DNA from 3 places in the Leuconostoc fallax genome. Region 2 is predicted to be linked to each of the others. Evidence: predicted binding sites of a transcription regulator. Region 2 holds the regulator's gene; each other region holds the start of a gene.
What was found. The regulator HrcA, encoded in region 2, represses chaperone genes, less so after heat shock. The targets are predictions, from matches to a motif close to TTAGCACTCNNNNNNNNNGAGTGCTAA.
Positions count from the first base shown of each region.

Region 1: a site for HrcA is predicted at 4,582-4,608, ahead of C5L23_RS02700 (co-chaperone GroES). Genes of this name have one in related genera too.
Region 3: a site for HrcA is predicted at 4,012-4,038, ahead of C5L23_RS03725 (ATP-dependent Clp protease ATP-binding subunit). Genes of this name have one in related genera too.

Region 1 covers NZ_PUFI01000007.1:92,731-104,046, reverse strand. The annotation lists gene tsaB (tRNA (adenosine(37)-N6)-threonylcarbamoyltransferase complex dimerization subunit type 1 TsaB) at 28-744, shown strand; gene rimI (ribosomal protein S18-alanine N-acetyltransferase) at 725-1,285, shown strand; gene rimI (ribosomal protein S18-alanine N-acetyltransferase) at 1,260-1,688, shown strand; gene tsaD (tRNA (adenosine(37)-N6)-threonylcarbamoyltransferase complex transferase subunit TsaD) at 1,685-2,701, shown strand; gene C5L23_RS02710 (redox-sensing transcriptional repressor Rex) at 2,827-3,474, shown strand; gene C5L23_RS02705 (lipid II:glycine glycyltransferase FemX) at 3,476-4,513, shown strand; gene C5L23_RS02700 (co-chaperone GroES) at 4,641-4,916, shown strand; gene groL (chaperonin GroEL) at 4,981-6,609, shown strand; gene serC (3-phosphoserine/phosphohydroxythreonine transaminase) at 6,761-7,852, shown strand; gene C5L23_RS02685 (3-phosphoglycerate dehydrogenase family protein) at 7,845-9,023, shown strand; gene C5L23_RS02680 (thioredoxin family protein) at 9,079-9,408, opposite strand; gene C5L23_RS02675 (vitamin B12 independent methionine synthase) at 10,015-11,154, shown strand; gene C5L23_RS02670 (amino acid permease) at 11,175-11,316, shown strand, end outside.
Region 2 covers NZ_PUFI01000015.1:31,693-43,008, reverse strand. The annotation lists gene nusA (transcription termination factor NusA) at 1-860, shown strand, start outside; gene rnpM (RNase P modulator RnpM) at 876-1,178, shown strand; gene C5L23_RS06795 (L7Ae/L30e/S12e/Gadd45 family ribosomal protein) at 1,165-1,488, shown strand; gene infB (translation initiation factor IF-2) at 1,489-4,002, shown strand; gene rbfA (30S ribosome-binding factor RbfA) at 4,045-4,398, shown strand; gene C5L23_RS06780 (aminotransferase class I/II-fold pyridoxal phosphate-dependent enzyme) at 4,474-5,652, shown strand; gene C5L23_RS06775 (PTS glucose transporter subunit IIA) at 5,655-6,215, shown strand; gene truB (tRNA pseudouridine(55) synthase TruB) at 6,193-7,107, shown strand; gene ribF (riboflavin biosynthesis protein RibF) at 7,110-8,066, shown strand; gene hrcA (heat-inducible transcriptional repressor HrcA) at 8,181-9,206, shown strand; gene grpE (nucleotide exchange factor GrpE) at 9,220-9,789, shown strand; gene dnaK (molecular chaperone DnaK) at 9,879-11,316, shown strand, end outside.
Region 3 covers NZ_PUFI01000009.1:166,072-177,387, reverse strand. The annotation lists gene C5L23_RS03745 (LTA glycolipid anchor biosynthesis glycosyltransferase, IagA/BgsA family) at 1-172, opposite strand, end outside; gene C5L23_RS03740 (glycosyltransferase family 4 protein) at 169-1,398, opposite strand; gene ptsP (phosphoenolpyruvate--protein phosphotransferase) at 1,601-3,316, opposite strand; gene C5L23_RS03730 (phosphocarrier protein HPr) at 3,319-3,588, opposite strand; gene C5L23_RS08500 (hypothetical protein) at 3,781-3,954, opposite strand; gene C5L23_RS03725 (ATP-dependent Clp protease ATP-binding subunit) at 4,080-6,128, shown strand; gene C5L23_RS03720 (CamS family sex pheromone protein) at 6,197-7,336, opposite strand; gene ligA (NAD-dependent DNA ligase LigA) at 7,333-9,378, opposite strand; gene pcrA (DNA helicase PcrA) at 9,453-11,316, opposite strand, start outside.

The DNA.
Region 1 (11,316 bases), on a different contig from region 2:
GCTACTCTTTATGCTAAAATTAAGATTATGAAAGTTCTAGCATTTGATACAAGTAATCAACCTTTGACCGTTACTTTAGCCGAGGACGATCAGGTTAAATATATATTCACAAGCAACGTAGCCCGTAATCATTCAATTCAATTACTCTCGTCCATTCAAGCAGCAATGCAACATGAGAATTGGCAGTTTGATGAATTAGATAGAATTGTTGTAGCACAGGGACCAGGATCGTTTACAGGTTTACGAATTGGTGTTACTGTTGCTAAAGTTTTGGCTAATACAATTGGTACAGATTTAATTGGCGTTTCTAGTTTAGCTATATTAGCTCAACAAGTAATAAGCCATAAAATAGTAGTACCTCTTTTTAATGCGCGTAATCAAAACGTGTTTGCCGGTGTATATCAAAACGGTATAAATATTAAGCCTGATGAACACCAATCTTTTGCGAATTTATGCCAGTGGTTGAAATCAAATCAACAGCTTGATGATTTGATTTTTGTTGGCGATACAGAACCTTTTAATGATAGTATTCAATCAGAATTTCCTCATGCGGCGGTTTTGACGGCAGAAGAAAGTTTACCTGACGGTAAGGGCATCATTGCACTACAAAAGAACATATTACCAGTTGATGATATCGATACATTTAATCCTAACTATCTTCGAAAAACTCAAGCAGAACTTAATTGGCTGGAGAACCATCCTGGACAGGATGATCCAAATCATTATGTTTTTGAAGTTAAATAAATGGGCGCATCGGCATTCTGATAAATTCCCCGAGTTTATCTCTAAAATTTTTTTGCTACAAGATTATCAGTTTGAATTAAGAGTAGCTGATTTAGATGATATTAAACATTTAATTGCAATCGAAGAAGCGGTTTATTTGGGACAAGCACCTTGGACAACAGATGATTTCTACAATGAGATTATTCGTTATGATGTACGACTATATCTAATTATTAAGAAAAATCAACAAGTTATTGGTTTTGTTGGTGCTGCGTATCAAAGGCCGACGCAAGATATTCATATTACGAATATTGCCATTTTACCGATTTGGCAAAATAAGGGATTGGGTACAATTTTGCTACATGAAATCATAAAAGTAGCTAAAAGAATGCATGTCCAAACGTTAAGTCTGGAGGCTCGTAAATCAAATAACTTAGCAGTGGCTTTGTATGAGCGTTTAGGATTTAAAAAAGTAGGAATAAAGTCACGTTATTATTTAGATAACCGAGAAGATGCTATAAGTATGGAGAAAAAAGTTGAATATCCAAAGAGCAGGCATTGAAGATGTTGAAGCAATCTATCATATTGCTACGGGTGCATTTGGTTCATCACCTTGGCCGATAAAAATCTTCCAACATGAGCTATCATGCATTCGTAATCAATATTTTGTGGCTGAAATTAATCATACAATCGTTGGGTTTATTGGTATGACAACTATTTTAGATGAGGCAGAGATTACGAGTTTAGCGGTCTTGCCAGATTATCAGAAGCAAGGCATTGCCCAAGCCCTAATAGCCCGAGTTTTATCTGTTCCTGATTTAAAACGCATTCTTTTAGAAGTATCGGAACATAATGGTGCGGCACAAGGTTTATACATTAAAAATAGCTTTACAGTTTACAATCGGCGCCGTCATTATTATAAAAATGGCGATGATGCGCTACTGATGGAGAGGAAAATATTGTGACGAGAATTATTGCATTTGAATCTAGTGCAGATGAAACCAGTGTTGCTATTGTCGAAGATGGACATACCGTTTTGAGCAATAGTGTTGCAACACAAATCAACTCGCACCGTCGTTTTGGTGGTATTGTACCAGAAGTTGCAAGTCGACATCATATTGAATGGATTACACGTGTCTTAGATGATGCTTTGAAGCAAGCGGCGCTAACGCCAAAAGATTTAGATGCAGTAGCCGTTACTTATGGTCCAGGGCTTGTTGGTTCGCTCCTAGTCGGCCTGATGGGGGCTAAAACTTTTGCAATGGCGCATCATTTACCTATTGTGCCCGTTAATCACTTGGCTGGACATATTGCTGCTGCTAGATTTGCTGGCAAAGTCGAGTATCCAGCGATGGCTTTAATGGTATCTGGGGGGCATACTGAACTGGTTTTAATGCGCGAAGAAAATGACTTTAAAGTAATAGGTGAAACACGTGATGATGCAGCAGGAGAAAGTTATGATAAGGTCGGTCGCTTACTTGAATTCCCGTATCCAGCAGGGAAAATAATTGATGATTTAGCGCGTAAAAATCAAGCAACAGTAAAATTTCCAACTGCCATGGCGCATGATGATAATTATGATTTCAGCTTTTCAGGTTTGAAAAGTGCTGTGATTAATTATGTTCACAATGCACAGCAACGCGGAGAAAATCTTAACAAAGGCGAGTTGGCAGCGAGCTTTCAAAACGCTGTAGTGGATGCTTTATTAGGTCGAACAAAACGTGCCCTAGAAAACTATCCTGTTAAAACTTTTATTTTAGCAGGTGGTGTCGCTGCAAATCAGCAATTACGTCAGACCTTGACAGCCTTGTTAGAAACATTCCCCGAGACAACGTTTTTGCCCGTGCCAATGCAATATACAGGAGATAATGCCGCTATGATTGGTGCTGCTGGATATTGGAACTATCAGGCAGGTATTTTTGCTGATTTAGACTTAAATACAGATCCAGGATTAGATTTTGACTTGCTAAGCCTTTAATACATTGTGATTCGTTCACTAACTTTATTTTGAATAGCATGGAATATGATATAATAGTAATGCAGAATTTCACAAAGTAATATTGTTGACAATTAAAACAGCGCTTAGCGCTTTTGGAGTAAATGATGACACAACCTAAAATACCGCGGGCAACGGCAAAACGCTTGCCAATATACTACCGCTATTTAACTTTTCTGCATGATGCAGGAACAAACCGTATTTCTTCGGCTGAATTAAGCGATGCCATTAAATTTGACGCTGCTACTATTCGTCGCGACTTTTCGTATTTTGGCGCGTTAGGTAAACGCGGCTATGGATATGATGTTAAAGCATTATTAGATTTTTTTGCTGATGTTTTGGATCAAGATAGTTTGATTAGTGTGGCGCTGATTGGCGTAGGAAACTTGGGTCAAGCATTGCTAAATTTCAACTTCCATCAATCATCCAATGTGCGTATATCAGCTGCATTTGATGTAGATGAAGAACGTGTTGGTAAGATACAAAGCGGTGTGCCAATATATCCGATGGCTGATTTGCAACAGCAGATTAAAGATCAACGTATTAACATTGCAATTTTGACTGTACCACAAGAGGTTGCACAAGAAATTACAGATCAATTAGTGGCATCTGGTATACGTGGTATTTTGAACTTCACACCACTGCGTGTGACCGTGCCAAACAACGTACGTGTTCAGAACGTTGATTTAACGAATGAATTACAAACACTCATATATTTTATTGAGAATTATGGGTCAATTACAACAGGAATTTAAAATGGCCATATTAGATTTAAATGATAAAAATAAAGTAGCAGCATTTCAAGCATTTGTACGTGAACATCCCCGCGGACAAGTGACGCAAGATCCGTTATGGGGAGATCTAAAAGCTAACTGGGGTCATATTTATATTTATCATGAGACAAATGGTGTGATCGATGCTGCCATGGCGGTACTCACAATTGAAGCTGTACCAGGAAAACTTTTAGCTTATTCACCTAAAGGACCGATAGCCGATATTCAAAACGTACAATTGGTAAAGGCTTTGGTTGACGAAGCCGTTGCAGTGTTACCTGAAAACACGTTCTTGATTCGTTTGGACCCTGAGGAACCTTATTCTGATGATCTAAATGAGGCTTACCAGCAAGAAGGTTTTACAACCCGGAACCGACAGATTACATATATGCACGGTAATATCCAGCCCCGTAAGAATGTGGTCCTTTACTATGATGGTCGTGGAGATGCAGACAAAATTGTTGATGAAGACAGTCTCATGAAGCATTTTAAACGTGACTATCGTAACCAAATTCGTCGTTCTGCGCGTGATGGCGTCGTGGTGACGAGTGGAGATAGCCAAGAAGATGTTACTGCCTTCTTTGACACCTATGTTATGATGGCAAAAAGTCAAAATATTACACATAGACCCATTGATTATTTCTTGCGTATGCAAAAATTATGGGCGGGTACGGGTTTGTTCAAAGTTTTCTTAGCGCATTTTGAAGATCAAGTTATCGCTAGTGGTATTGGTTTTGCTTATGGTGATAAAATCTGGTATATGTATGCAGGTTCAAATCGTGCATTTACCAAGCACTATGCACCCTATGCTGTACAATGGGAAATGTTAAAGTGGGGCTTGTCACTGAATAAAGTACGATATGATTTTGGTGGTGTTGGTGACTTTGTACCAAAAGATGGTTTATATAAATTTAAACATGGTTTTGCTTATCATGACGCTCCAGTAGAGTATATTGGCGAGTTAGATTGGGTGCTCGATCAAGAAGCGTATGATCAGTATCTTAAAGGATTTTCAGAGTAAAAAGATTGGTTGAAACCAATCTTTTTTTATTGACTTTTTACAACCAAGTGTTAAACTATAAATTGTAGTTAGCACTTGTGATTAAAGAGTGCTAAAATCATAACAGAATTTTAAGGAGGTGTACATCGTGTTAAAACCATTAGGTGATCGCGTTGTATTGCAAGTTGAAAAAGAAGCAGAGCAAAAAGTTGGTAATATTGTCATTGCTAGTAATGCACAAGAAAAGCCAGTGACTGGTAAGGTAATCGTTGTTAGTACTCAAACTGTTGGGGAATTACAAAAGCCAACTGCCGTATCAGAAGGCGACACTGTTGTATTTGATAAGTACGCTGGTCAAGAAATTCATGTTGAAGGACAAGATTATTTAGTTGTCCATGAAAAAGATATTATTGCAGTTATCTAATTTTATGAGTCAGGGAGGAAAGTATTAGTACAATTAACTTAGCAGTGACTAATACATAATAATGATGGCAAAAGAATTGAAGTTTTCTGAAGATGCACGCGCAAAGATGAAGGCAGGGGTCGACAAGCTTGCCGATACAGTTAAAACAACGATTGGTCCGAAGGGCCGCAACGTTGTTTTGGAACAATCCTATGGCACACCAACGATTACTAATGATGGTGTAACAATTGCCAAGGCAATTGAATTGGAAGATCACTTTGAGGATATGGGCGCTAAGTTAGTTGCTGAAGTGGCCTCAAAGACAAATGACATTGCTGGTGATGGTACAACCACAGCAACTGTTCTTGCACAAGCTATTGTTGGCGAAGGTTTGAAGAATGTTACGGCAGGTGCTAACCCTGTAGGTATCCGTACAGGTATTGAAAAAGCAACGGCAGCAGCTGTTGCTAAGTTGCATGAATTATCACACCAGGTATCAACTAAAGAAGAAATTGCACAAGTTGCATCAATCTCAGCTGCTAATGAAGAAGTTGGTCAATTGATTGCTGAAGCAATGGATAAAGTTGGTAATGACGGTGTGATTACCATTGAAGAATCAAAGGGTATTGAGACAACATTGGATGTTGTTGAAGGTATGCAATTTGATCGTGGTTACATGTCACAATATATGGTGACAGATAACGACAAGATGGAAGCAAATTTGGATAATCCTTACATCTTGATTACTGATAAGAAGATTGGTAACATTCAAGACATCTTACCTGTATTGCAAAGTGTTGTTGAACAAGGTCGTGCATTATTGATTATTGCTGACGACATTACAGGTGAAGCTTTGCCTACACTTGTTTTGAACAAGATGCGTGGTACTTTCAATGTTGTAGCAGTCAAGGCGCCAGGATTTGGTGACCGTCGTAAGGCACAACTTGAAGATATTGCTGTATTGACTGGTGGAACAGTTGTAACAGATGATCTTGGTTTGAACCTCAAGGATGTGACAATTGAACAATTAGGTCAAGCAGTGAAGGTTAATATTACTAAGGATAATACAACAATCGTTGAAGGTTCTGGTGATAAGGCAACATTGGCTTCTCGTGTTGACCAAATCAAGCAACAAATTGCTGAAACAACAAGTGATTTTGATCGTGAAAAGTTACAAGAGCGTTTGGCTAAGTTAGCTGGTGGTGTTGCTGTTGTGAATGTTGGTGCAGCCACAGAAACAGAGTTAAAGGAACGCAAGTACCGTATTGAAGATGCTTTGAACGCAACGCGTGCAGCTGTTGAAGAAGGATTCGTTGCTGGTGGTGGAACGGCATTGGTAAATGCTATTGCAGCTGTTGATGCTTTGTCAGAAACAGGCGACGTCCAAACTGGTATCAATACAGTGAAGAAGGCATTAGAAGCACCAGTACGTCAAATTGCTGAAAACGCTGGTTTTGAAGGATCTGTTATTATCAACAAGTTAAAAGAGCAAAAGCCTGGATTTGGGTACAATGCAGCTACGAATGAATGGGTAGACATGATTTCAGCTGGAATTGTTGATCCAACGAAGGTAACGCGTTCTGCTTTGCAAAATGCAGCATCCGTCTCAGCATTATTGTTGACAACAGAAGCTGTAGTCGCTGATAAGCCTGATGAAAAGGCAAATGGTGGCGATGCAGCAGCTCAAGCAGCAGCCATGGGCGGCATGATGTAAGCTATTTAAGGTGATTTAAGATGTTTAAAACGTTTATAGTATGGATTTAGCATATTATAAACGTTTTTTTATATCCAATTAGTCAGAAAAAGCAAATATTATAGTATTGAAATATGATACAATGGGTAAAAAAGAATGGCGAGATTACTTTATGACAACATATAATTTTTCTGCTGGACCTAGTAGTTTGCCAACAGAAGTTATGACACAAATAACTCAAGAATTGACAAAAAATCAAGCAACACATATGTCAATATTAGAAATATCACATAGAACGCCTCAGTTCGAAAATATACTTGATGAAGCAAAAGCATCGCTCAAATCATTATTGGATTTGCCAGATAATTATAAGGTAATGTTCTTATCAGGTGGCGGTACAACACAGTTTGAAATGGTACCCATGAATTTAGCGACACGGCTAAAAAAGATTGCAATTTTAGATTCGGGTAATTTTGCACATAAGCCTATTGGTGCCGCAGAAGCCCTAAATGTTACAGTTGATGTTCCAGGTACAACACGGTCAATCAAGTATCGTGAATTACCACATTTGCCTGCTCAATTTGATGATACACAGTATGACTATGTCCATTTAGTGACGAACAATACAATTGAAGGCACAACGTATCACCAAGAAGATATTCCTGACGTACAGCACTTAGTGGCTGATATGTCATCCAATATTTTGGCTGAACCCTATGATTTCAAAAAGTTTGATTTGATTTTTGCTGGTGCACAAAAAAATTTGGGGATTGCTGGCATTACATTAGCTATTGTTAATCAAGATTGGCTAGATGAACAAGACTTATCACATTTGGCACCCATGCAAAAGTATCAAACGGCTATTGATAAAGATTCAATGTATAATACGCCACCGGTTTTTGCAATTTACGTCTTAAACTTAGTTCTCAAGTGGATTGAACAATCCGGTGGTATTGCAGGGCTTTACGAAAAAAACCAAAGAAAAGCGCACAAATTGTACGACTATTTAGATCATTCCTCATTCTTTGATGCCATGGTGACGGGTAAAGAACGGTCGTTGACGAATGTTGTCTTTACATCTGGTGATGCAAAGCGGGATGCACAAATTGCACAAAAGGCGTCTCAAGCTGGTTTTTATAACTTGGCGGGTCATCGTAGTGTGGGTGGCTTTAGAGCCTCCTTGTATAACGCTCAGCCTGAACAAGCAGTAGATGATTTAATTGCGTATTTGAAAAATGTGGAGATGGAATATTTAAATGACTAATATAAAAACATATAATGCAATTTCGCCAATGGGACTCAATTACCTTACAGAGCAGGGGTATACGATTAATGGTGATGAAGCACCCAAAGGTATTTTGTTGAGATCGCAAGATATGCATCAAGAGACAATTCCTGATACTGTTCGTGCTTTGGTTCGTGCTGGTGCTGGGTTTAATAATATTCCAGTAGATGATTTGACGCAAAGGGGTATTGCGGTATTTAATACACCTGGTGGTAATGCGAATGCGGTTAAGGAGCTCACAATTGCGGCTTTGATTATGGCTGCACGACCCGTTGTAGCAGCTATTGACTTTGCTAACAAAACGCGTGGTGGGGATGTGTCATTACGCACCGAAACCAACAAAGGTGGTTACCGTGGTACTGAATTATCAGGTAAAACATTGGGTGTGATTGGATTAGGTAATGTCGGCTCAAAGGTGGCCAACACAGCGTTGGCGTTAGACATGGAAGTCATTGGGTATGACCCAGGTCTGGATGCGACAACGGCATGGCGCGTTGATCGCCACATTGGGCATGCACGTAATGTAGAAGAAGTTTTGCAAAAAGCAGATTATGTGACAGTTCATATTCCGCTGAATGCAGATAATAAGCACTTTATTGATGCTGAAAAAATAGCACAGTTAAAGCCAGAAGCAGCCTTGTTGAATTTCTCTCGTGGCGGTATTGTGGATGATGCTGCAGCTAAGGCAGCCTTGGATGCTGATCAGCTACGCATGTATATTACGGATTTTGCTGATGCTGTATTATTTGATAATCCTAAAACGATTATTACACCACATATTGGTGGTTCAACAATTGAGGCGGAAGATACATCAGCTTTGATGGCGGCTAAGCAACTTGACCATTACTTAACAACGGGTAATGTGGTTAATTCTGTGAATTTGCCATCAATCGATGAACCTTTTAGAACAAAGTATCGTGTTTCGATTATTCATCGTAATGTACCGACAATGTTGAGTCAAATTGCTAATTTCTTTGGTGATCACGGTATCAACATTGAACAACTATCTAATCGTGCTAAAAACAATATTGCTTATACATTAATTTCATTGAATGCATTAACTGATGAAGAATGGCAATTGATTCATGAGCGTTTTGACCAAGTGGATGATATTTTCCAAACACGTGTTTTAAAAAATAATCAAGATTAAAATCAAAAAATAACGATTAGCTTCTGGCTAATCGTTATTTTTTATATATTATTGATTATGCAAGTGTTGCTTGATACCAATCGAGAACTTGTTTAGGATTCAAACGCTCTCCGTGTCCAATTCGATCAATCTCTTGACCATTCTCAAATAGAATGAATGAAGGCAATCCTTTTAAATTATATTTTTTAGCGACTTCGATATTGTCATCACGATCGGCGTCAAACCAATTGGCTGTTTTAACAACTTCTGTTTTAATGTCTTGCACAAAAGGTTTAATAGCACGGCAATCGCCACACCATTCAGTTGATAAAAAGATAAGATTACGTCCAGAACGGTTGATAATTTCTTCTAAAAATTGGTCAGAATGACTCGTTGGTTCGTACATATGCAATACCTCACTAGTTTATTTTGTATAACATACAATTACTAGTATTCTAACATATTTTGATAAAATATCTGATGATATCACTTACATTATAAAAGCTTTATTAGAAAAATGAAGTTATTCTATTAAAATCATTGACTTTTATTGATAGAAACAGTATCTTATTTAATAACAAAACGTTGAAGAGATAAGTACCGTTGCGTTAATCAATAGAGAGCCTGTGTATGGTGAAAACAGGTGTTTGATATTCGGGAAAATGGTCTTGGAGTTGATATAAGGAGACGAGTAGGCGGCAATGGTGTCATTGTGCGCATGAGTTGAATTCGGTAGTACCCGTTATCGTGCAGAGTATACTGGTAGGAATTGATATCAATGATCTTAAAGCGTACTTAATGAGGTATAACATGTGAATGCTATATAAATACCGGGTGGTTACACGATGCGCGTCCCGCAGTCTATTAGATTAGACTGCGGTTTTTTTATTGTCTAATTGATGAGTAAAGAAGGTGATGATTTTAAAAATAGAAATGATGGCATTATCTAATAACACATGCGGATCTATTTCAACGAATTTAACATTTATTGTTAACGAAAGAGGTAATAATTATGCAACAAATACAACAGAAATTAAATTATAAGTTTGATCATGTTGGGTCATATCTACGTCCAGAGCGCCTTAAAAGAGCCCGCGAGCAATGGGATAAAAGTAAAATTTCGCGTGAAGCACTATTAAAAATACAGCGTGAGGAAATAAGTGAAGTTGTGTCGCAACAGGTTAAGGATGGGCTTAAAGCGGTGACAGATGGCGAGTTTAATCGATCTTGGTGGCATTTAGATTTCTTATGGGGCTTAAATGGATTTGAAGCTTTTGAGCAACAGGACTCTTATAAGTTCCACGGTGAGAAAACACGTACAACAAATGTCCGTATTGTGGATAAAATTTCAGCAAATCCAAACCACCCATTTTACGAGGACTTTAAGTATTTAAAATCGATCATACCTGATGATGTTGAAGCAAAAGTTACCATTCCATCCCCAAGTTTGATTATTAATCGTGATCATCGCTCGGATAATGCGCTAAAATACTACGATTCATGGCAAGCATTTTTAGATGCTTTGGCACAAACTTATCACGATACATTACAACACTTTTATGATTTGGGTGCGCGTTATATTCAGTTGGATGACACGACATGGGGATACCTAATTGCCAAATTTAATGAAACAGCTGATGATGTGCAAGCACAAGCAAAATATCGACAGCTTGCATTAGATGATGTTTATGTCATTAACAAGATATTAGTTGGCTTGCCAGATGATTTAAAAGTATCAACTCATATTTGTCGTGGTAACTTTAAATCAACTTATCTCTTTTCTGGTGGTTATGATACGGTGGCACCTTATCTAGGGCAATTAAATTATGATGCTTTCTTTTTAGAATATGACAATGAGCGTTCGGGTGGTTTTGAACCTTTGTCTGAAATTTGGCATAATAGGCATCAAGTGGAAATTGTTTTGGGACTTGTTACCAGCAAATCAGCAGATTTAGAATCTGTTGATGATATTGTGGCGAGAATTGATGAAGCGAGTCAGTTCGTACCTAAAAGCAATTTAGCATTATCGACACAATGTGGCTTTTCATCTACTGAAGAAGGTAATATTTTGACTATTCCAGATCAATGGCAAAAGCTAGCGCTGATTAAACGTATTGCAGATCAGTATCTAAATGAAAATACTGCAAATTAATTTATTAGAAATCGAGAAAAATGGCAGAGAATACGCAATTAAAACGAGCAATGTCGGAGCGACAAGTTCGTATGATAGGGTTAGCTAGTGGTATTGGTACGGGATTATTCTTATCCTCGGGTTATACAATTCATACTGCTGGCGCGTTTGGTACAATTTTAG
Region 2 (11,316 bases):
ATGAAGCTGGTGATGAAATTCGCTTTGATGTGACACCAAAGAATTTTGGTAGAATCGCAGCTCAAACAGCTAAGCAAGTTATTATGCAAAAGCTTCGTGAAGCAGGTCGAGAAGCGATTTATAAGAAGTTCTCCGAATATCAAGACGAAATCATTACTGGAGAAGTTGAACGACAAGATGCGCGTTTCTTGTATGTTATGTTACCTGGTAATCAAGAAGCTGTTATGGCACAAAACGATCAAATGCCAAATGAACATTATCGGATGCATGATCGTATTAAGGTCTTGGTTTCAAAAGTTGAGAATAGTCCTAAGGGACCTCAGATTTTTGTATCAAGAGCAGCCGAAGATTTGGTAAAACGCTTATTTGAACAAGAAGTCCCTGAAGTTTATGATGGTACTGTTGAGATTATGAGTATTGCACGTGAAGCAGGAGACCGTTCTAAGATTGCGGTTTATACACATGATTCTGATTTAGATCCAGTCGGTGCCTTAGTGGGACAACGCGGTACGCGTGTACAGGCGGTGGTCAATGAGCTTGGTGGCGAAAATATGGACATCGTTGAATGGGTTGAAGACGAAGCACAATATATTGCTAATGCTTTGAATCCATCTGAAGTTGTTGATGTCATCTTTGATCCTGAAAATAATCATGCGGTGACAGTTATCGTTCCTGATAATCAATTATCTTTGGCAATTGGTAAAAAGGGGCAGAATGCACGTTTAGCCGCACGGTTAACAGGATTTAAAATTGATATTAAATCTGAAAGCGAAGCCGCAGATTTTCTAGCAAAAGTAGCCGAGCGTGAAGATACCAGTCAACCAGAAGAAAAGAACCAAAATTCTGATATGGATATGTAATAAGGAGGACTATATATGAAACCTCGTAAAATTCCAATGCGTAAAGATGTTGTAACAAGTGAAATGTTTCCTAAAAAAGATCTTGTTAGAGTAGTTAAAAATAAAGATGGTGAAATTAGCTTAGATCCAACGAGTAAAGCGAATGGTAGAGGCGCTTATATTAGTCTGAATGTTGACAATGCTAAAATGGCGAAAAGTAAAAAGGTACTTGATAAGGCATTTAGTATGAAAGTGAGCGATGAATTCTACGATGAACTTATTGCTTATGTTGATCACCAACAAGCACGTCGGGAACTTTTTGCTAATGATTCAGAATAATGATCAGAAAATATTGAATCTTTTAGGATTGGCAATGCGTGCTAATAAATTAGTATTGGGTACAGAACCAACACTAAGTGCAATCAAGTTGCAAAAAGTCGGCGTCGCTTTTTTCCCAAGTGATGGCGGTAAAAGCCAGGGAAAAAAATTAGCTGATAAATCAAATACTTATGGTGTGACGCTAATTCAAAATTTCTCTCGCGAACAGTTGGTTCACGCAATTGGAGTTAATCGTTCTGTCTTTGCAATAGCAGATCGTGGATTTAGTCGGAAAATAAAAGCATTAATTTTAGAAAAGGAGCGGAACTAAATGGCAGAAGATAAAAATAAACTTACTAGCTCAAATCGTCCCGTAAGAAAGCAAGCAGTTCCAGAAAGAAAGGAATTACCTGCTTCACAACGTCGCCATGCGGCAAAGTTAGCAGATGGTTCGAAGCCTGTTAATAATCAAGCACGCCCAGCGCGTTCTGGTCGCCCAAATAATAGTAACAATAGTCAAGGACGTCCAAATACTAGTCGTCCAAATAATGGTGCAAATGCATCGTCAAAATCACAAACACGTGGTGGCGCTACGCGTCAACAAGGTCAAGGAGGACAGCAACGCAATAACAACAATGCTCGTCCAGGATCACGTGTAGCTCCCGCTCAGGGGCGTCCGGCAGTTCGCGAGAAGCGTTCATGGTCAACGAAGCCACGTGAGGGTCAAATCGATTACTCTGCAAAGCCTGATAACAGCCTTAAGCAGTATCGTGAAGAAAATGAAAAGAAGCGTGCGGCACAAAAGCCAGCACCAAAGAAGAAGCCAGCAACGCCTACAGCTGCTACAAAACCAGCTACAACAGCTAAACCTGAAGGTACTACTGCCAATGGTGCGGGTCGTTTTGGTGGTGCGTTGTCATCTGGCAATAACTCAGCACGTAATAACTCGCGTAAGCGTAATACGACAGGTACAGGCCAGCAAACACCACGTCGTAACGACCGTCCACGTGGTTCTAAAAAATCACGCCGTATTGCTGCTAAGCGCCGTTCAACAGCCCCAGTTACAGAACGTAAAGAGCAACCATTGCCACAGGTTCTTGAATACCGCGTTGGTATGAACGTTCAGGACCTATCTAAGTTGCTTCATCGTGATACAGCAGAAATTATCAAGAAATTATTCTTATTAGGTATTGTAACGAACCAAAACCAGAGCTTAGATCAGGATACGATTGAAATTTTGGCTGCTGATTATGGTATTGAATCTAAAGAAAAGATTCAAGAAGACGTTGCTGATATTGATAAATTCTTTGAAGATACGCATTTAGATGAATCAAAGATGGTACCTCGTCCACCAGTTGTAACAATTATGGGACACGTTGATCACGGTAAAACAACATTGTTGGATTACTTACGTCAATCGCATGTTACTGAAGGTGAAGCAGGTGGTATCACACAGCATATTGGTGCTTATCAGGCGCGTTTGAATGATCGCTTAATTACATTCTTAGACACACCAGGACACGCGGCCTTTACTGAAATGCGTGCACGTGGTGCAAATATTACTGATATTACAATTTTGGTTGTTGCCGCTGATGATGGTGTGATGCCTCAAACAATTGAAGCGATTAATCATGCTAAGGCAGCTGGGACACCAATTATCGTTGCTGTTAACAAGATCGATAAGCCCGGTGCGAACCCTGATGATGTGATGAACCAATTAATGGCCTATGATCTTGTACCAGAAGAATATGGTGGTGATACGATATTCGTTAAGATCTCTGCTAAGTTTGGTCAAAACGTTGATGCACTTTTGGAAATGGTCTTACTTCAAGCAGATGTTTTGGAGCTTAAGGCTGATCCACACACACGTGCGCGTGGTTCTGTGGTTGAAGCTCGTCTTGATAAAGGACGTGGCCCAGTGGCTACAGTATTGGTTCAACAAGGTACGATGCGTGTTGGAGATCCAATTGTTGTTGGTAATACTTATGGTCGTGTTCGTACAATGACAAATGAACGTGGTCAAGATGTTGCTGAGGCAACACCTGCAACACCTGTTCAGATTACTGGTTTGAATGATGTGCCACAAGCTGGCGATCGTTTCATTGTAATGGAAGATGAAAAGACGGCACGTGCAGCCGGTGAAGAACGTGCAAAACGTGCGCAAGAAGAAGAACGTCATTCTGGTTCTGTTGTAACATTGGATACATTGTTTAATAAGATGGCTGAAAATGCGATGAAGACGGTTCCTGTTATTGTTAAGGCCGATGTGCAAGGATCTGTTGAGGCTTTGACGGGCTCATTGAAGAAGATTGAAGTTGACGGTGTTCGTGTTGATATTATTCACACTGCTGCTGGTGCAATTAACGAATCCGATGTTACATTAGCTGAAGCTTCAGGTGCTATCATTATTGGATTTAATGTGCGTCCTACGCCATTGGCAAAATCACAAGCTGATAACGAAGCAGTTGATATTCGTCTATACAATGTTATCTATAATGCGATTGATGATGTTGAAGCAGCAATGAAGGGTCAACTTGAACCTGTATATGAAGAGAAGGTTATTGGTCAAGCCGAAATTCGTGAGTTGTTCAAGTTCTCTAAGGTTGGAACAATTGCAGGTTCTATTGTCACTGAAGGTAAAATTACAAATGATGCCAAAGTGAGATTGTTACGTAACAATGTTGTTGTTTACGATGGTGAACTTGGTTCATTGCAACGTGGTAAAGATTCAGTTAAGGAAGTGAAGTTTGGCTTCGAATTCGGATTCACAATTGCAAAGTATGATGATGTTAAGGTTGGCGACACAATCGAAGCTTATATTATGCAGGAAGTAAAGCCTAAGTAATTTTTTGAGGCGTTATCATCATAAAGTTTGGGAGGTACAAAGATGGCTAATCCACAACGTGCAGGACGTTTGAGTCAGGAAATTCAGCGTGATGTAACGGATTTACTGCTCAAAAGAGTGCGTGATCCACGTGTTCAGGATGTTACGATTACAAGTGTTGATGTTACGGGTGATTTGCAAGGTGCAACAATTTACTATTCTATTTTGTCTGATTTAGCAAGTGATGCTAAGAAGGCACAAGATGGTTTAGAGGCTGCAACTGGTTTAATTCGTAAAGAATTAGGTAGCCGTTTGACTGTATACAAAATCCCCGAACTTAAATTTGTTCGTGATACATCTGTGCAATATGGTAATCATATTGAAGAACTGATTAAGAAATTGCATAAAGAAAATTAATTCAAAAGCGATAATCAAGAGATTATCGCTTTTGTGTTAGAATAGTAACAAGTCATTAAATTAAAGGATGGAACTATGACAGAATTTACGCCATTACTTAACTCTAATATTACTGCCATGGCACCTGATAAATTATTAGGTTTTCAAGAAAAAGTACGTGATATTCCTGATTTGGTTCGCTTAACCTTAGGAGAGCCTGGGTTTGATGTTGATGAACGCATTAAGAAAGCTGCAATTAATGCAGTAGAACAGAACCGTTCGCATTATTCCGAAAGTCAAGGAGAGCGTGTTTTAAGGGAAGCTGCCGTTACTTATTTTAATAACACTTATCATTTAAATTATACAGATGAACGTAATGTTATTGTCACTTCTGGTGTAAGTGAAGCGATTAACGTGGTGTTTAATACATTGCTCAATGCCGGAGATGGTATTTTAATTCCGGAACCTGCATATGGTCCGTATTTTTCTTCTATTAAGTTAGCACGTGGTGAACGAATCACCATTGATACTGCCACAAACAATTTCAAATTAACACCGCAAATGATTATTGAAGCTGTCAAAAATGCAACAGTCCCAGTACGTGCTATTTTGATGAACTATCCCACTAATCCAACCGGCGTTACATATTCTCGTGAAGAGTTAGAAGCGTTAATAACAGTGTTCAAGCAAGAAAACCTATGGGTTATTTCTGATGAAATTTATTCAGTGCTAACCTATAACCAAGAGCATGTGTCATTAGCAGAATTATTACCGGAACAGACGATCTATATTAATGGTCTCTCTAAGTCGCATGCGATGACTGGTTACCGTATTGGGTTTATTCTGGCGCAAGCTGATGTCATCCAACAAATGCAAAAAGTACACGGTGCTTTAGTTTTTGCTGTGCCAACGGTAATTCAAGATGCTGCGCTCGTTGCATTACGTGATGTTCAAGACACGCCGTTAGCAATGCGCGATATCTACCAACATCGACGTGATTTTATTGTGGCACAGCTTGAAGCATTAGATTTTGATGTTGTTAATCCAGAGGGTGCCTTCTATGTATTTGCTAAGTTACCAGCTGATCTAGGCGAAGATGGTGATGCGTTTGCCTTGAAATTAGCCAATGAAGGTAAGGTAGCAGTGATTCCTGGTTCTGGTTTTAGTGATAGCGCCAAAGCCTACATTCGTATTTCTTATGCTGCCTCGGATGATGTCCTTAAAGAAGGTATGGCACGATTGAAAAAATATGTTGATAAATTACGGGAGAGATAAACATGGATTGGTGGCGTAAGCTTAGGCGTTTGCGAAAATCAAAATTAGTGACAATTAGTCGGCACCACAGTGATATGCAACCTTTGCGTATGGCAAAAACCGCGCACGACATCGCATTAGTTGCTCCGGCTACAGGCCAAATGCAACCACTGATAAATAGTAATTTAGAGCTATTTCGCAATAAAATGATGGGTGATGGTGTTATGATTTGGCCAATTGGCGGTAATATCATTGCGCCTGTATCAGGAATTGTTACAAATTCCTCTAGTGAACAATTGAATATTAAAACTGCCGATGATAAGGAAGTGATTTTGACGTTTGGCGGTGAAAATATTGGTATTGCGCATTTGGCACGATATCTAGCAGGACAACAACTTCATGCTGGAGATACAATAGGTACTTTAAATCAAAATATGTTAGCTGCTTATCCAAAGGGTATTGACATATATGTTATCTGGACAAATAATAATGTTCCGAGCATGACGTACGGATCGGTATATGCTGGACAGAATATCTGGAAAATCAACGGAGATAGTGATTATGAAGCCGCAACAGACGACTGATGGCATACTGGTAGTTAACAAACCAAAAGGTATGACATCTTTTGACGTTGTTGCTAAAATCAGAAAGAAGTTTAGCCAAAAAAAGGTGGGACATGCTGGGACTTTAGATCCTAGTGTAGAAGGTGTTTTAGTCATTGCATTAGGTAAGGCAACAAAACTTATTGATGAATTGCAAACTCGACCTAAAACATATATTGGCGAAATATCTTTAGGGTTTTCTACGGAAACAGAAGATTTAGACGGTGATATTGTCGAAAAAGTACGCATTACACAACCGTTTACTGAGCAGCAAATTGATGACGCTATGGCAAGCTTAAATGGTAATATTATTCAAGTGCCACCTATGTATTCCGCGGTAAAGGTGGCTGGTAGAAGGCTTTACGAGTATGCACGTTCAGGTGAGCGTGTTGAACGCCCGCAACGTGATGCGACGATATATGATTATCATCGTACGTCGGCGACGACACTTGAGGATGATGTTCAGAAATTCAGCTTTGTAGCGCAGGTTTCCAAGGGAACGTATATTCGAACGCTGGCTGTAGATACTGGCAATGTCTTACAAATACCAGCTACAATGTCATATTTAAAAAGAGTGAGCGGTAGCGGTTTTGGTATTGACCAATCACACGATTTGGCGGACATTATTGCAACATCTGATACTGAATTACGCCAATTAGTCGTCCCAATTTCAGACGTGCTTACATGGTCACAACATAATCTATCTCAGGATGAATGGTTCAAAGTAAAAAATGGCCAAAAAATTTCGATTGATGATTGGCCTGCTAATGAAGAACCGAAGATGTTGTATTTTAACAGTGAGTTAAAGGCGGTTTATGTATTTGATCATGATAAATTGTTGTGGCGTTCACGATATGTATTTTCAAACGAGTAATGATGACAGAACTAATTAATTTACATTATCCAATTAAACAAGACATTGAACCCATGCCCCAAGTTGTGGCAATGGGATTTTTTGATGGTATACATTTGGGGCATCAAGCAGTATTGCAACAAGCCAAATCTGAAGCTGATGCACTTGGTATACCCAGTGCAATACTGACGTACGCGCCACATCCGGCGGTTGTATTCCAAAAATTTGATCAACCCATGCAATATTTGACACCATTGTCGGAAAAGCTAAGACTATTACAAGAAATTGGCATTGATTACATGTATGTGATGAACTTTACTTCACAATTGGCTAGAGTGAAGCCGCAAGCCTTTGTCGATGATGTTTTGATGCGTTTGAATCCAGTGACTGTTGTAGCCGGTTTTGATCACTTATATGGTCCTAAAAATAGCCAGGCGGACATGCAACATTTATCGAGTTATGCTCAGAATAGGTTTAACACGATTGTTGTTAATAAAGTTGATCATGATACAGAAAAAGTTGGTTCCCGACAGATTCGTCATCTTTTAAACAACGGACATGTAGATGAAGCGAATCAGCAGCTTGGCCGTATTTATGAAACAGCAGGATTGGTTGTTCATGGTGAAGCAAGAGGGCGAGAGCTAGGTTTTCCAACAGCTAATATTGAAACGACAATTCAACAGTTAGTGCCGGGTATTGGTATTTATGCGGTTGAAATTTTAGTCGCTGGATATTGGCGTTATGGCATGGCTTCAATTGGCCGAAATGTAACTTTTGGTGCAAAACGACCGATTACAATTGAAATCAACATTCTTGATTTTAATGAAGAAATATATGGTGAATTTGTTCGCGTTCGTTGGCACCATTATTTGCGTGGTGAAGTCAAGTTTGATAATGTTGAGACACTCATCCAACAGCTTCAACAAGATGAAATTGTTACACGAACATACTTTAAAAAGATTAAGCAAGAGATGGCTTAATCTTTTTTAGCATTCTAATAAAAGAGTGCTAAAAAGGGTTGCAATTTTTCTAGAATAGTGTATCATAATATTTGTTAGCAGTTAGAACTTAAGAGTGCTAAAAAGGTGTGTGGAATGTTAACAGAACGACAAAAATTAATATTAAATGCGATCATTTATGAATACACACAAACTGCACATGCTGTTGGATCGAAAACCTTGCAAAGTCAACTCAATATGAAAGTGAGCTCTGCAACGATTCGTAATGAAATGGCGGTACTAGAGTCAGAAAGTCTCATTAAAAAAGCGCATACATCTTCTGGACGTATGCCTTCGCATATTGGGTATCGCTACTACTTAGATCATTTAATGGTGAGACGTTATGCGACTGAGCAAGATGTCAATGCTGTGATTCAGTCGTTTCGTGGCAATTTCCATGAAATGGATGATTTATTGGATGAATGTGCACGTACTTTATCAACCTTGACTGATAGCACAGCAATCATCTTAAAACCGCAGCGACATGATTTGAAAGTTTCTGGCTTTCGTTTGGTACCATTAGAGGGACATCAGTTAATTGCTGTTCTTGTAACGAATGATGGCAAGGTAACAAGCCAAACATTTAAGTTGCCGCGTGAGCTATCGATATCGTCTTTGGATGATATGGTGTATTACATTAATAATCAAATTGTTGGACAACCAGTACACTATGTCTTGAAATTAATGCAATCCGATGAATTACCAACACAATTGTCGCGATTAATTCAAACACCGGCTGCTTTTCTACAGTTATTTGGAGATGTACTGGCACGTTCAGTAGTTGATCATGTCCATATTGGTGGCCGATTAAATGTCTTGGATTTTAGCGAACACGCTGACTCTAAAGATATTAAGCGTCTTTTGGAATTTTTAAGCGATCCATCATCAATTAGACGTATCGCAAATACATCTGGAGATAATGTAACGATTAAAATTAGCCAAGAAATAGGCGAACCATTATTAGCACCATTTACCTTATTGACGAGACGTTATACTATGCCAAATAATTCTCATGGCTTAATTGCCCTTTTGGGACCTATTCGTATGCCATATGCACGTAATATTTTATTGATGGATACATTTGGTGAAGCGCTTAGTCAGAAAATGATTGAATATATATAGGAGGTCACTTGCTGTGACGCAAAAACAAGAAGACATTCAAAAAGAAAATCAAAAAGACGAAGAAATCATTGAAGAAACATCATCTGTTGATGAAGTTAAAAATGAATCTGAAGAAACATCTGAAGTAGATCCATTACAAGAGAAGATAACTGAACTTGAAAAAGCAAACAAAAATCTTGAAGATAAAGAATTACGTTTGCAAGCTGAGATACAAAATATTCAGCAACGGAACGCACGTGAAACACAGGCATTACTTAAATACGACGGTCAAAAATTAGCAGCGGCTATTTTACCTGCCGTTGATAATCTGGAGCGTGCTTTAGATGTTAACGCTGAAGATGAAGTTGCACAACAAATTAAGAAAGGCGTAGAAATTACGCTAAATACTTTGAAACAAGCATTGAAGGATCGTGGTATTGAAGCGATTGGTACTGTTGGTGAATCGTTTGATCCAACAAAACATCAAGCCATTCAAAGTGTTGAATCTGACTTAGAGTCAGATAAAATTGCACAAGTTCTGCAGAAGGGCTATATGTTACACGACCGAGTTTTGAGACCAGCAATGGTTGCAGTTAGTCAGTAAGTATTAAGTATCTTGAGATTCAACGTTATTAACGTACCACTCATTAAAAAGCAAAATTGATTAAACTATTTAGAAAAGGAAGTATCAACATGTCAAAAATTATTGGTATTGATTTAGGAACAACCAATTCAGCTGTTGCCGTATTGGAAGGTGGTAGCCCAAAGATTATTACAAACCCAGATGGTGGCCGTACAACACCTTCTGTGGTTTCATTTAAGAATGGCGAAAGTCAAGTTGGTGATGTAGCTAAGCGTCAAGCAATCACAAACCCAGACACAATTATTTCAATCAAATCTCATATGGGTGAAGCTGGTTATAAGGTTAATGCCAATGGTAAAGACTATACACCGCAAGAAATTTCAGCGATGATTTTGCAATATATCAAAGGATATGCTGAAGATTACTTGGGCGAAAAAGTTGACAAGGCAGTTATCACAGTTCCTGCGTACTTCAATGACGCGCAACGTCAAGCAACTAAGGATGCAGGTAAGATTGCTGGGTTAGAAGTAGAACGTATTATTAACGAACCTACTGCTGCAGCCTTGGCATATGGTTTAGACAAAATTGACAAAGATGAAAAAATCTTAGTTTATGATTTGGGTGGTGGAACATTTGATGTTTCAATTCTTGAATTAGGAGATGGCGTTTTCGAAGTTTTGTCAACAAACGGTGACACACATCTTGGTGGTGACGATTTCGATGATAAGGTTATTGATTATTTGGCTAGCCAATTCAAGTCAGAAAATGGTATTGACTTGAAGGATGATAAGTTGGCATTACAGCGTTTGAAAGATGCTGCAGAGTCTGCCAAGAAGACTTTGTCATCTGCTAACGAAGCGCAAATCGATCTACCATTTATTGCCTCTGGTGCTAATGGGCCATTGCACTTGCAAACATCATTAACACGTGCTAAGTTTAATGAACTAACAGCAGATTTGATCAAGCGTGCTGAAGAACCTGTTAAGAACGCTTTGAAAGATGCTGGCTTGACAATGAACGATATTGATCAAGTGATTTTGAATGGTGGTTCAACACGTATTCCTGCTGTTCAAGAATCTGTTAAGAAGTTAACAGGTAAAGAACCAAATCATTCAATTAACCCTGATGAAGCCGTTGCGCTTGGTGCTGCTGTTCAAGGTGGTGTCATTACTGGTGACGTTAAGGATGTCGTATTGCTTGATGTGACACCATTATCATTAGGTATTGAAACAATGGGTGGCGTGTTTACTAAGTTAATTGATCGTAACACAACAATTCCAACATCTAAGTCACAAGTGTTCTCAACAGCTGCTGATAATCAACCGGCTGTTGATATCCATGTGCTACAAGGTGAGCGTTCAATGGCTACCGATAATAAGACATTGGGACGTTTCCAATTAGCAGATATTCCTGCTGCACCTCGTGGTGTACCACAAATTGAAGTGACATTTGATATTGACCGTAATGGTATTGTTAATGTATCAGCCAAAGACTTAGGCACACAAAAAGAACAAAAAATTACAATTCAAGCAGCTGGTGGTTTGTCAG
Region 3 (11,316 bases), on a different contig from region 2:
GGCTTTTGATACCATAAGTATTAATATGTAATACATCATAGTCTGTCGATTTATCATCCGTTGTTACCACAACATCAGTATAAGATAGTGATTTTTTCTGTAAGGACAGCGCGCGTCCAATACCTGATTTTGCAATCATTTTCTGATTCTCAAAGTAAAGTAAAACTTTCATGACCCTCTCCTGAATGGATTACGTAATAACTTTTTAGCATAGCCCACTTCTTCCTCATTAGGAAATTGGTCATTACCATCCGTTGGCTGATGATGATGAATAGCAGCATTATAGCACGCAAGTACGCGCTTACCAAATGTCACTGCATCAACATCGGCCATTTTTTTAATACGTTGTGCTTGATCTCGCTCATTAAATGGTCGATTGAGATAAAAAATTACAGCAGTCGTGAAATCATCAATATTGTCAACCAGCTGGCCAATTGCCACATCATCTACCAAATTATCTAAATATGGTGAATGAATTGCAACAAAGGGACGATTAGCAAACATTGCCTCAACAAAAGTTAACCCTTGTGTCTCCGTGTTGGAAGAACTCACAAAAACATCACTCATAGCATAATAATCGGCAATACAGTCATGTTCAACCATTCCGGTAAAAGTGACATATTGTGTCAAATCTAAATGTTCAACCTGCTCTTGCAAATCTTTTCGTGCTGGGCCATCCCCAACAATCACCAATCGTGCTTGTGGATATTGTGCAATAATTTTATCAAATGACGTAATTGTCATAGCAATATTTTTCTCATAAGCCAAACGTCCCAACGACAAGATGACTAAGTTATCGTCAGTAAAACCATAAGTTTCACGTAAATTCTGGTTATCCTCTTGCCGTTTTGGCAAAGCGACGCCTGTTGGAATAACGGTGATTGGTGCTGTAACACCATATTTTAATAACGTATCTCTTACTAAATCGGACGGTGCAATCACACTATCAATACTTTTCATGTAAGCTTTCATTAAAACGCCGACACCATTTGCCCCAATAAGCAAACCTTTAGCAACATAATGCGTATAATCTTCATACATTGTATGATACGTGTGAACCGCCGGTATTTTTAATTGTCGTGCAACAAATTTACCCAGTAAACCAAGAGAAAATTCTGTCTGTGTATGGACAATATCTAACTTCACAGATTTTGCAATTTCCACAGCCTGTATCAAGCCACGAAAAGCCAATCTTCTATCTTTAAATCCGACATATGGCACGCTTGAAAAACGATAAATATGCGGTTCGAATTTGTTTTTAGAAACTTTAGGATCAGTTGAAGTGAAAATATACACCTGATGTCCTTGCGCTTCCAATGATTCCTTCAACGTTTTAATTGAGGTTGCTACCCCACTAACTTGTGGAAAATACGTATCTGTAAATAAACCGATATTCATCGTTTCCTCCAGCTACCTATACTAAATTTAGTTTTTTTAATCCCCATTTGCGCGTTAAATCCCCACTGAAATTTAAATACAATACTCCTAGTATAACATTTTAAATTTAATGCAAACAACTCTCGTTTCACTAAACTTAACAAGCCATCAAGTATTTATAGATAATAAAAAACACCTCACCGGTGTTTTCCAAAAATTTAAATTAATGCACTGCGTTCTTAACTAAAGCCACAACTTCATCGTTTGTTTCAAGATCCAAAGCCTTTTGAGCAAGTGTTGCCATCGCCTTAGTGTCTAGCGTCTTCATGAGTGAGCGCGTTTGCAGTATAGATGGTGCACTCATTGAGAATTCATCTAATCCCATACCCAATAGTAACGGTACAGCAATTGGATCGCCCGCCATCTCACCACACATAGCTACAAACTTGCCTTCTTGGTGAGCAGCTTGGATAACTTGGTTAATCAAACGTAGAATTGAAGGATTATAAGGCTGGTAAAGGTATGATACACGATCATTACCACGATCAGCCGCCATTGTATAACCAATCAAGTCATTCGTACCAATTGAGAAGAAATCCACTTCCTTAGCAAACTTATCAGCTAACATTGCCGCAGCAGGAATTTCTACCATGATACCTAATTTGATATCACCAACTTGAGTACCTTGTGATTCAAGCTTTTGGCGTTCTTCCAAATAGATTTGGCGAGCAGCCCTAAATTCAGCTAAAGTTGCAATCATTGGGAACATAATCCACAATTCACCATAAACTGAAGCACGAATCAAAGCACGCAATTGTGTTCTAAATATTTCATCTTGATCCAAAGAAATACGAATTGCACGATAGCCTAAGAATGGATTTTCCTCTTGCGGCAATGTCCAATAATCAAGATGTTTATCGCCACCAATATCCATAGTACGCACAGTAACTGGCTTACCAGCCATTTTCTCGACTACTGTTTTGTAAGCTTCGAATTGTTCATCTTCAGTTGGTAAGTGATCTGATTCCATGTACAAGAATTCAGTTCGATATAAACCGATACCTTCGGCACCGTTTTCTAATACGGCATCCATGTCTTTAGGGGCACCAATGTTAGCACCAACAACGAAATGTTGTCCATCAGCCGAAACAGATGGTTCATCTTTTAACTTAGACCACTCTGCACGCTGTGCTTCATAATCCGCTGCCTTTTGTTGGTAATCAGCCAATGTCTGGTCATCAGGATTCACAATAACGTCTCCAGTCAAACCGTTAACAATCACCATATCACCTTCACAAACTTCTGATGTAGCAACATCAGAACCAACAATGGCTGGAATCTCAAGCGTCCTAGCCATAATTGAAGCGTGCGCTGTTCGCCCACCTAAATCAGTCAAAATACCTTGTACAAACTGACGATCTAATTGTGCAGTATCAGACGGTGTTAAATCCTTAGCAATCAACACAACTGGTTGATTAATTAATGCAGGATTAGGTAAGTTTACATTTAATAAATGAGACAAAATACGCTTAGTTACATCACGCACATCAGCTGCACGTTCTTGCATATAAGCATTATCTGTCATTGCCTCAAACATTGAAATATAATTGTCCGTGACTTCCTTCAATGCTTGTTCAGCATTAATCTTGTCATCAGCAATTTTTTGCTTAATGGCGCCAGACATTTCCGGATCAGCCAGGACCATCAAATGTGCTTCAAAGACTTGAGCTTCAGCATCGCCCAAACTTTTAGCAGCCTTCTCTTTAATTGCAGTTACATCTTCACTAGAAGCAGCAATAGCTTGATCAAAACGTGCTTGTTCCGCTGTAACATCATTAATTGCGACATTGTCAAAAGATAAATCTGGATCTACCAGTAAATAAGCCTTGGCAATTGCAATACCGTTACTTGCTGCAATACCACTAAACTTTTTTGTCATAATTACTTTGCGAGTCCTTCTGAGCTCATTGCTTCAACGATAGCAGTCATTGCAGCTTCTTCGTCTTCGCCTTCTGTTTTGATTGTAACGTCAGAACCTTGACCAACACCAAGTGACATCACACCCATAATTGACTTCAAGTTAACGTCCTTACCTTGGTATGACAATGTAACGTCAGAAACGAACTTTGATGCAGCTTGTACTAGCAATGTAGCTGGACGTGCGTGGATACCTGTTTCTGCGATAATGTGAAAGTCTTTTGATTGTGCCATGATTTTAATTCTCCTTTTTTTGTTGTAAAACAACTTCTGAAAACAGTGTATCAAAGCGCTTACAAAATAGCAAGTGAATTTATGCGCAAATCATTGATACAGCGGGGTGATGGCTTCAAAATGCCGATATAACCACTATTGTTTTGAAACCGGTTACAATAAAATGATATTTAACCTTCTGCGAATAGCAAATTAGGCTTTTTCATACGTAATGTGCCCATTTTGATGCGCCACACCTCGAATCGCACTTTGATAATCAAATGAAGCCCATGCTTTTTGAAAATCTGAAAATACTTCAGGTGTCACTTCAAAGGATGTTAATTCACCAGAACGCACTTGGTTAAGTAAACTTAGATAATCTGCCATACTTCATCACCTCCTACTTAATTATATCACGCTACTTTAAATGGTTATATGAATAATTTAGCACTCTTTTACAAAGAGTGCTAAAAGTGTTACAATAAACTTATCCAGAAAGGAGTACACTTTTTATGGCAGCACAAGATCCATTTGGTTTTAACAATTTAGATGATATGTTTCGTGCAATGAATGACGAAATGCAACGAACACAAGGACAACAACAGAATAATAAAAAAGGCGCATCAAAAAAGCAAAAGACATTATTAGAGGAATTTGGTATTAACCTAACGCAACTTGCACGCGAAGGTAAGCTAGATCCTGTCATTGGTCGTGATAACGAAGTATCACGTGTCATTGAAATATTAAACCGCCGTACTAAAAACAATCCTGTTCTAATCGGAGAACCCGGCGTTGGTAAAACTGCTGTGGTAGAAGGTTTAGCTCAAGCAATTGTTAGTGGTAAAGTACCAGATAAGCTACAACGAAAAGAGATCATTCGCTTAGACATGGTCAGCATGGTCCAAGGTACGAGCATGCGCGGTCAATTCGAGGCACGTATGCGACAGTTAATGGAAGAAGTCACTGATAATGAAGATATTATTTTATTCATTGATGAAATCCACGAAATCATGGGTGCCGGTAATGCCGAGGGTGGTATGGATGCTGGTAATATTTTGAAACCCGCTTTAGCTCGTGGTGAATTCCAGCTTATCGGCGCAACGACGCTTAATGAGTATCGTAAAATTGAAAAAGATGGTGCTATTTCTCGACGTTTCCAACAGGTTCAAGTCGAGGAACCAACCCAAGAAGAGACCCTCACAATCTTGCAAGGTATTCGTGAGAAATATCAAGACTATCATCACGTTACCTATACTGATGATGCATTAGTATCAGCTGTTGACTTATCTGATCGCTATATTCCCGAAAGATTTTTACCAGATAAAGCTATCGACTTAATTGATGAAGCTGGATCACGTAAAAATTTGACCATGACCGTAGCTGATCCAAAAACAATTCAAAATAAAATTGATTCTGCCGAGAAACTCAAGCAAGAAGCAATTGATAAAGAAGACTTTGAAAAAGCAAGTTATTGGCGTGATCAAGTCAACCAACTGACATCACAAAAAGCCCAAGTTGAAGCACATCCTGAAATGAGTCAACCACAACAAGTGACTGAAAAGGATATTCTTAAAATTATTGAAGACAAAACAGATATACCGGTTGGTGAGTTAAAAGAAAACGAAGCTAATCAGCTGAAAGATTTGGATAAAAATTTGTCAGATCATGTCATTGGTCAGGCCAATGCTGTTGAAAAAATTGCCAAGGCGGTCCGTCGTAACCGTATTGGTTTAACAAAATCTGGTCGGCCAATTGGTTCCTTCCTGTTTGTTGGACCAACTGGTGTCGGTAAGACAGAAACAGCTAAGCAGTTGGCTAAGGAAATGTTTGGTAGTAAAGATGCTTTGATTCGTTTTGACATGAGTGAATATATGGAAAAGCACTCTGTATCAAAGATGATTGGCGCACCTGCCGGGTATATTGGCTATGAAGAAGCTGGTCAACTAACAGAACAAGTTCGACGTCATCCCTACTCATTAATTTTATTAGATGAAATCGAAAAAGCGCATCCAGATGTGATGAATATGTTCTTACAAGTTCTAGACGACGGTCGTCTAACAGATGCACAAGGTCATACGGTGAGTTTCAAAGATACCATCATCATTATGACTTCTAATGCGGGTTCAACAGATACAGGTAATGCACCAGTTGGTTTTGGTTCAACCAGTGCGCAGAATCGTTTAGTTGCACGATTGGAAAACTATTTCCGTCCAGAATTCTTGAATCGATTTGATGATATTATTGAATTCCAATCATTAGACCGCGATAGTTTACTCAAGATTGTAGACTTACTACTAGCTGATATGAACGACAACTTAGCTGATAATAATTTGCATATCAATGTTGACGCGGATGCTAAAGCCAAATTAGTTGATTTGGGATACAATCCTGCTATGGGTGCACGGCCTTTGAAGCGTGTTTTACAAGAACACATTGCTGATCAAATTGCTGATTTCTATTTGGAAAACCCAACTGTTCACGATTTACAAGCAGTATTAAATGACAGTACAATCGCAATTAAAGCTGCATCAGCAACAGCTAACGCTGATGTCAAATCTTAATTAACCTAATTTCATATGATTGCATTAAAAATGCTACCCGTCTTAAAGATGAGTAGCATTTTTTTAATTTAATCTAATACTGTAATTTTAAATGTTTTATCGTCTTTATTGCGCTGCAATATTGCCTGCGTCTCATTAGACGTCTTGATTACCATACGAATGGGTACATTACTTGGTAAATAACGCAACCCTTCTTGTGCAACAAAGTTTGCAAAACTACTAATCTCTGTTTGACTATAGAATTGCGTTGTAATGGTCACATTCATATTCGTTAACTGTCCATTCTTAAACGAAGCGACAGCTGTTGCCCCAGCTATATTAGGGAAGAAATCTTGAATTTCCGTTTTAAAGTTAGAAAAACCATTATTTTCATCACTACCAAGACTTGATGTGTCTGTGGATAACTTAGGTAAAACAATTGATTTTTGATCAATCGATTGCCACTCACTCAGATCCGTTCCCTTGGTACTTTTCGCTTCAGCATAAAAGTTACCAGGCGTTAATGAATCAGCAGGTGCATTAGCATACATTGCAAGCACAATAGGAACGCTATCACTAATCCCCTTTAGTTGGCGTATACGAGAAATAATTTTAGGCGCAATTTTCTTACCATAAGCTTTCATATCCGCTGTTGAAATGTCTTGAGTATAAGTTGCACCATATTTTTCACGTTGGTACTGATCTTGTGTATTCATCGCAACACCGATAACCATACCCGACAATTTTAGGCTATCACCACTTTTAACCATAAAGTCTTGTTCAGTCAGACTTTGTACATAAATTGGCTCACGATCACTATCTTTTTTACCATTGTCTGCTGGATTTAATCCAACTTTATCATCCGAACTTCGGCTTAACCATGAAGTAACCGTATCTGAGCTTAAATACTGTCCTTCTTGAAAAACATATTGATTAGTCTTGAAATGATTTTTAGCTAAAGATAATAAGCCGGATTCAAAATGTTTTGTGTCTAAACTGTTGGCTTCCGAACCCGCCGTAATACCTCGTGCTTTACTTGTCAAATAACGTCCGTTCTTGATTACTGTCTGATAATCACCATCCCCTGAACTAGAAGTCACTTGTACACTACTTGTTTTTCTAGAAGTTGGTGTAATCCGATTCATATTAAAAATATACAACGATAATAACGCTATAATCAAAATTGATATCGCTATAATGACATAGCCACGAAAACCTATGCGCTTCATGATTGATTATCCTCTTCTTGCTTAGTATCAATAAATTGCTGTTCCTGCCACACTGGTATGCCTAGACCTGTTGCTTTATCTAGCTTGCTACCTGCCGAATGTCCAGCAATAACCAAATCTGTTTTGGCAGAAACAGAACCGACAACACTTGCACCATGGTTTTCGAGCCACTTAGCAATCACTGGACGACTCATTTGTTCTAGTTTACCAGTTAAAACGATCTTTTTGCCGAAGAAAAATGAATTTTCATCAATTTCTACATCAGATAGATACTTACCGTTAACACCAGCAGCCATTAAATCCTGCACTAACTGTTGTGCTTGTGGCGTACTAAAAAACTGCACCATAGAATCAGCAATCGTGCTACCGATACCATCAATACTTGCAATATCAGCTGAAGTGGTATGCATCAGTTGTGTTAAGTCTTTAAACTTTTTAGCAATTAATTTAGCAGCCTTGGCACCAACCATGCGAATACCCAGACCGAATAACAATCTTTCTAACGAATTTTGCTTCGATTGTTGAATGGCATTAAATAGATTATTCGCTGATTTCTCTTTAAATTTATCTAGTGATAATAACTGTTCTTCCTTCAGTGCATAGATTGACGCAACATCTTGAATCAAGTTATTTTTTAAGAGTTGCGCAATCACCCTTGGCCCCATACCATCAATGTTCATCGCATTTCGGGAAGCAAAATGCGTTAAACGTTCCTGAATTTGTGCTGAACAAAATGGATTAATACAGCGCAGTGCAACCTCACCTTCAATATGCACTAATTCTGATTGACAAGCCGGACACATAACGGGGATGACATAAGGCACACTGTCTATTGACCGCTTTTCTTCAATCACTTGCCCCACTTCTGGAATAATATCGCCAGCCTTATGTAAGGTAACAGTATCTCCAATTCGGATACCTTTAGCATTGAGGTAATCTGGATTATGCAAGCTCGCTCTTTTAACCACAGTACCAGCGAGTTGTACTGGATCCATCACTGCTGTGGGGGTTACGGCACCTGTACGTCCCACCGTCCACTCGATATCTCTAACAGTTGTCAGTGCTTCTTCGGGCGGAAATTTATAGGCAATCGCCCAACGCGGAATTTTAACGGTATTACCAAGGTCCAACTGTAAATCTAAAGCATTAACCTTAACCACAACCCCGTCAATACCATAATCTAAGGTATCTCTTTGTTGCGTATAGTGTGTAATATATGAAGAAATATATGACATTACTGAAATAACTTGATTCGTCGTATTAGTTGGTAATCCTAATGCTGCAAAACGTTGTAAAGCACCGCTTTGTGTCTCAGCACCAAGTGTTTCAAAGTCAGCCGTATAGTACACGAAAGCAGATAACTCACGCTTTTTGGTAACTTTAGCATCTAATTGTCTCAAAGACCCCGCTGCGGCATTACGCGGATTAGCAAATGGTGCCAATCCCTCCAACTCACGTTGCTGATTCAGCTTGGCAAAACTCTTTTTAGGCATATAAATTTCGCCACGCACCTCAATTGTTAATGGTTCACTCAACCTTTGAGGAATAGCTTGAATAGTCTTAACATTAGCCGTCACATCTTCGCCAATTGTTCCATTACCACGTGTAGATGCCTGAACCAATTCACCATTTTCATAATCTAAAGCAACTGCCAAACCATCAATTTTCAATTCTAAATTATAATCACTTTGAAAACCTAAAGCTTTAGTTGTTCTAGCATCCCAATCTTGTAGTTCTTCTAAACTAAAAACATCCCCTAAAGACAACATTGGTACCGGATGGGTAATTTTGGTTAACTCTGACTTAACATTAGTACCACCGACCCGTTGTGTCGGTGATTCTGGTGTCATAAATTGTGGAAATGCTGCTTCTAAATCAACTAAACGTGCATAAAAGGCATCATAAACATGATCTTCAACACTCGGATTATCATCCTCATAATATTCAACGCCATAACGGGTTAAATCATCTTGCAGTTTTGCAATTTCCTGTTGTGCTTGAGCTGTCGTTAGCTCACTCACTGCTTTAAATTCAGGTAACATTGATCACCTCATCATTCAATAAAATTTTTATTTAGTGGATCGTATATGATCGACATTCAACAATCTCCTATATTCTATTCCACTCGTGTAATTGGCGCAAATGCTGCAAGCAATTGTTTAATGCCGTCGGCAGGAAAAGCAACTTTCAGTTCTTGATCTTGTTGATTACCAGAAACTGCTACAACCGTACCAATACCCCATTTCTTATGTGATACTTTATCACCAACTTGCCAATTCACCTTGTCCGCACCAGATTCTCCAGCTGTTGTCTTCTTAACAGGCGTTGCTTGATAAGTTGTTGCAACAGCACGTTGTGTTTTGCGATCAAATGGTAATGATTGAGAGGCACTAACCCCACTATATTCATTAAATAATCGTTTTGGATCAATCTCATCAATGAAGCGAGATGGTTGATTACTCTGGGTACGACCATACAACAAACGTGAGAAAGCATTAGTCAAAAATAGCTTTTTCATCGCTCGTGTAATACCTACATAAGCTAATCGGCGTTCTTCTTCTAACTGATCATCATCTTGCGTCGCTCTGGCTAATGGGAAAATACCTTCTTCTAACCCAACCATAAAGACAACTGGGAACTCCAAACCTTTGGCCGCATGCAATGTCATCAGAGTCACTGCACCATCACCTTCTTCAAAGTCATCCAGATCACTCATCAGTGCAGTACTACCTAGAAAATCAATCAATGGATTCACAGCATCGATATCATCCGCATTATACTTATCATCAAATTCTTTGGTAACGGATAAGAATTCTTCCAAGTTTTCTAAACGTGCTTGGCTATCTGGATCATTTTTATCTTGCAACATCTTACGATAACCACTACGTGTCATTACCATTTCAGCTAATTCTGTTACCGTCAAAAATTCAGCTTGCTGCTGCAATGTATGCATTAAGTCAGCAAATGCCAATAATTTAGTGACCGCACGGGCTGTCAGTTCTGGTGCTAATTCAATACTGTCAATTGCTGTCATGTATGACCACTCCATACGATTAGCAAACTCACGTAAGTGATTAATACTTGTTGGTCCAATACCACGCTTTGGTTCGTTAACAACCCGTTCAAAAGCAGCATTATCGTTAGGGTTAGCAATTAAATTTAAATAAGAGATAATATCCAGAATTTCTTTTCGCTCATAGAACTTATGTCCACCAACCATGGTATATGGCATATTGGCTTTTACCAAAGCTTCTTCCATATTACGTGATTGTGCATTTGTTCGGTACAAAATGGCAAAATCACTATATGCATGTTTTTGTTCTTCACGTAATTTTTGAATTTTGGCTAGTACAAAATTAGCCTCGTCACGTTCAGTTTGCGCACGGTAATAAGTGATTTTTTCACCTTCCCCGTTTTGTGTCCAAAGCTGTTTAGGCCGACGCTCATTATTATTCGCAATGACGTCATTTGCTGCATCCAAGATATTTTGTGTTGACCGATAGTTTTGCTCCAATAAGACAACATGAGCATCTGGATAGTCCTGTTCAAAGTTCAAAATATTATTCATGTTAGCACCACGCCAACCATAAATCGATTGGTCGGCATCCCCAACAACGGCCAAATTTTTAGAACGTGCAGCTAGCATATTCACAATCGTATATTGGGCATCATTGGTATCCTGATATTCGTCTACATGTAAATATTCAAATTGATTTTGATAACGTTCTAAAACATCCGGTGATTGTCGAAATAATTCAATCGTCAACATAATTAAGTCGTCAAAATCAACACTTTGTGCGCGCTTTAGTTCGGCTTGATAAGCAGCATATGCTTCAGCCACTGTTTCCTGATAAATATTACCAGCTTGTTTGGCGAAATCTTGAGGTGATAGCATATCATTTTTAGCGTTTGATATAGCCCCCAAGATTGCTCGTGGATCATACTGATTTGTGTCTAAGTTTAAATCGTTGATCACACGC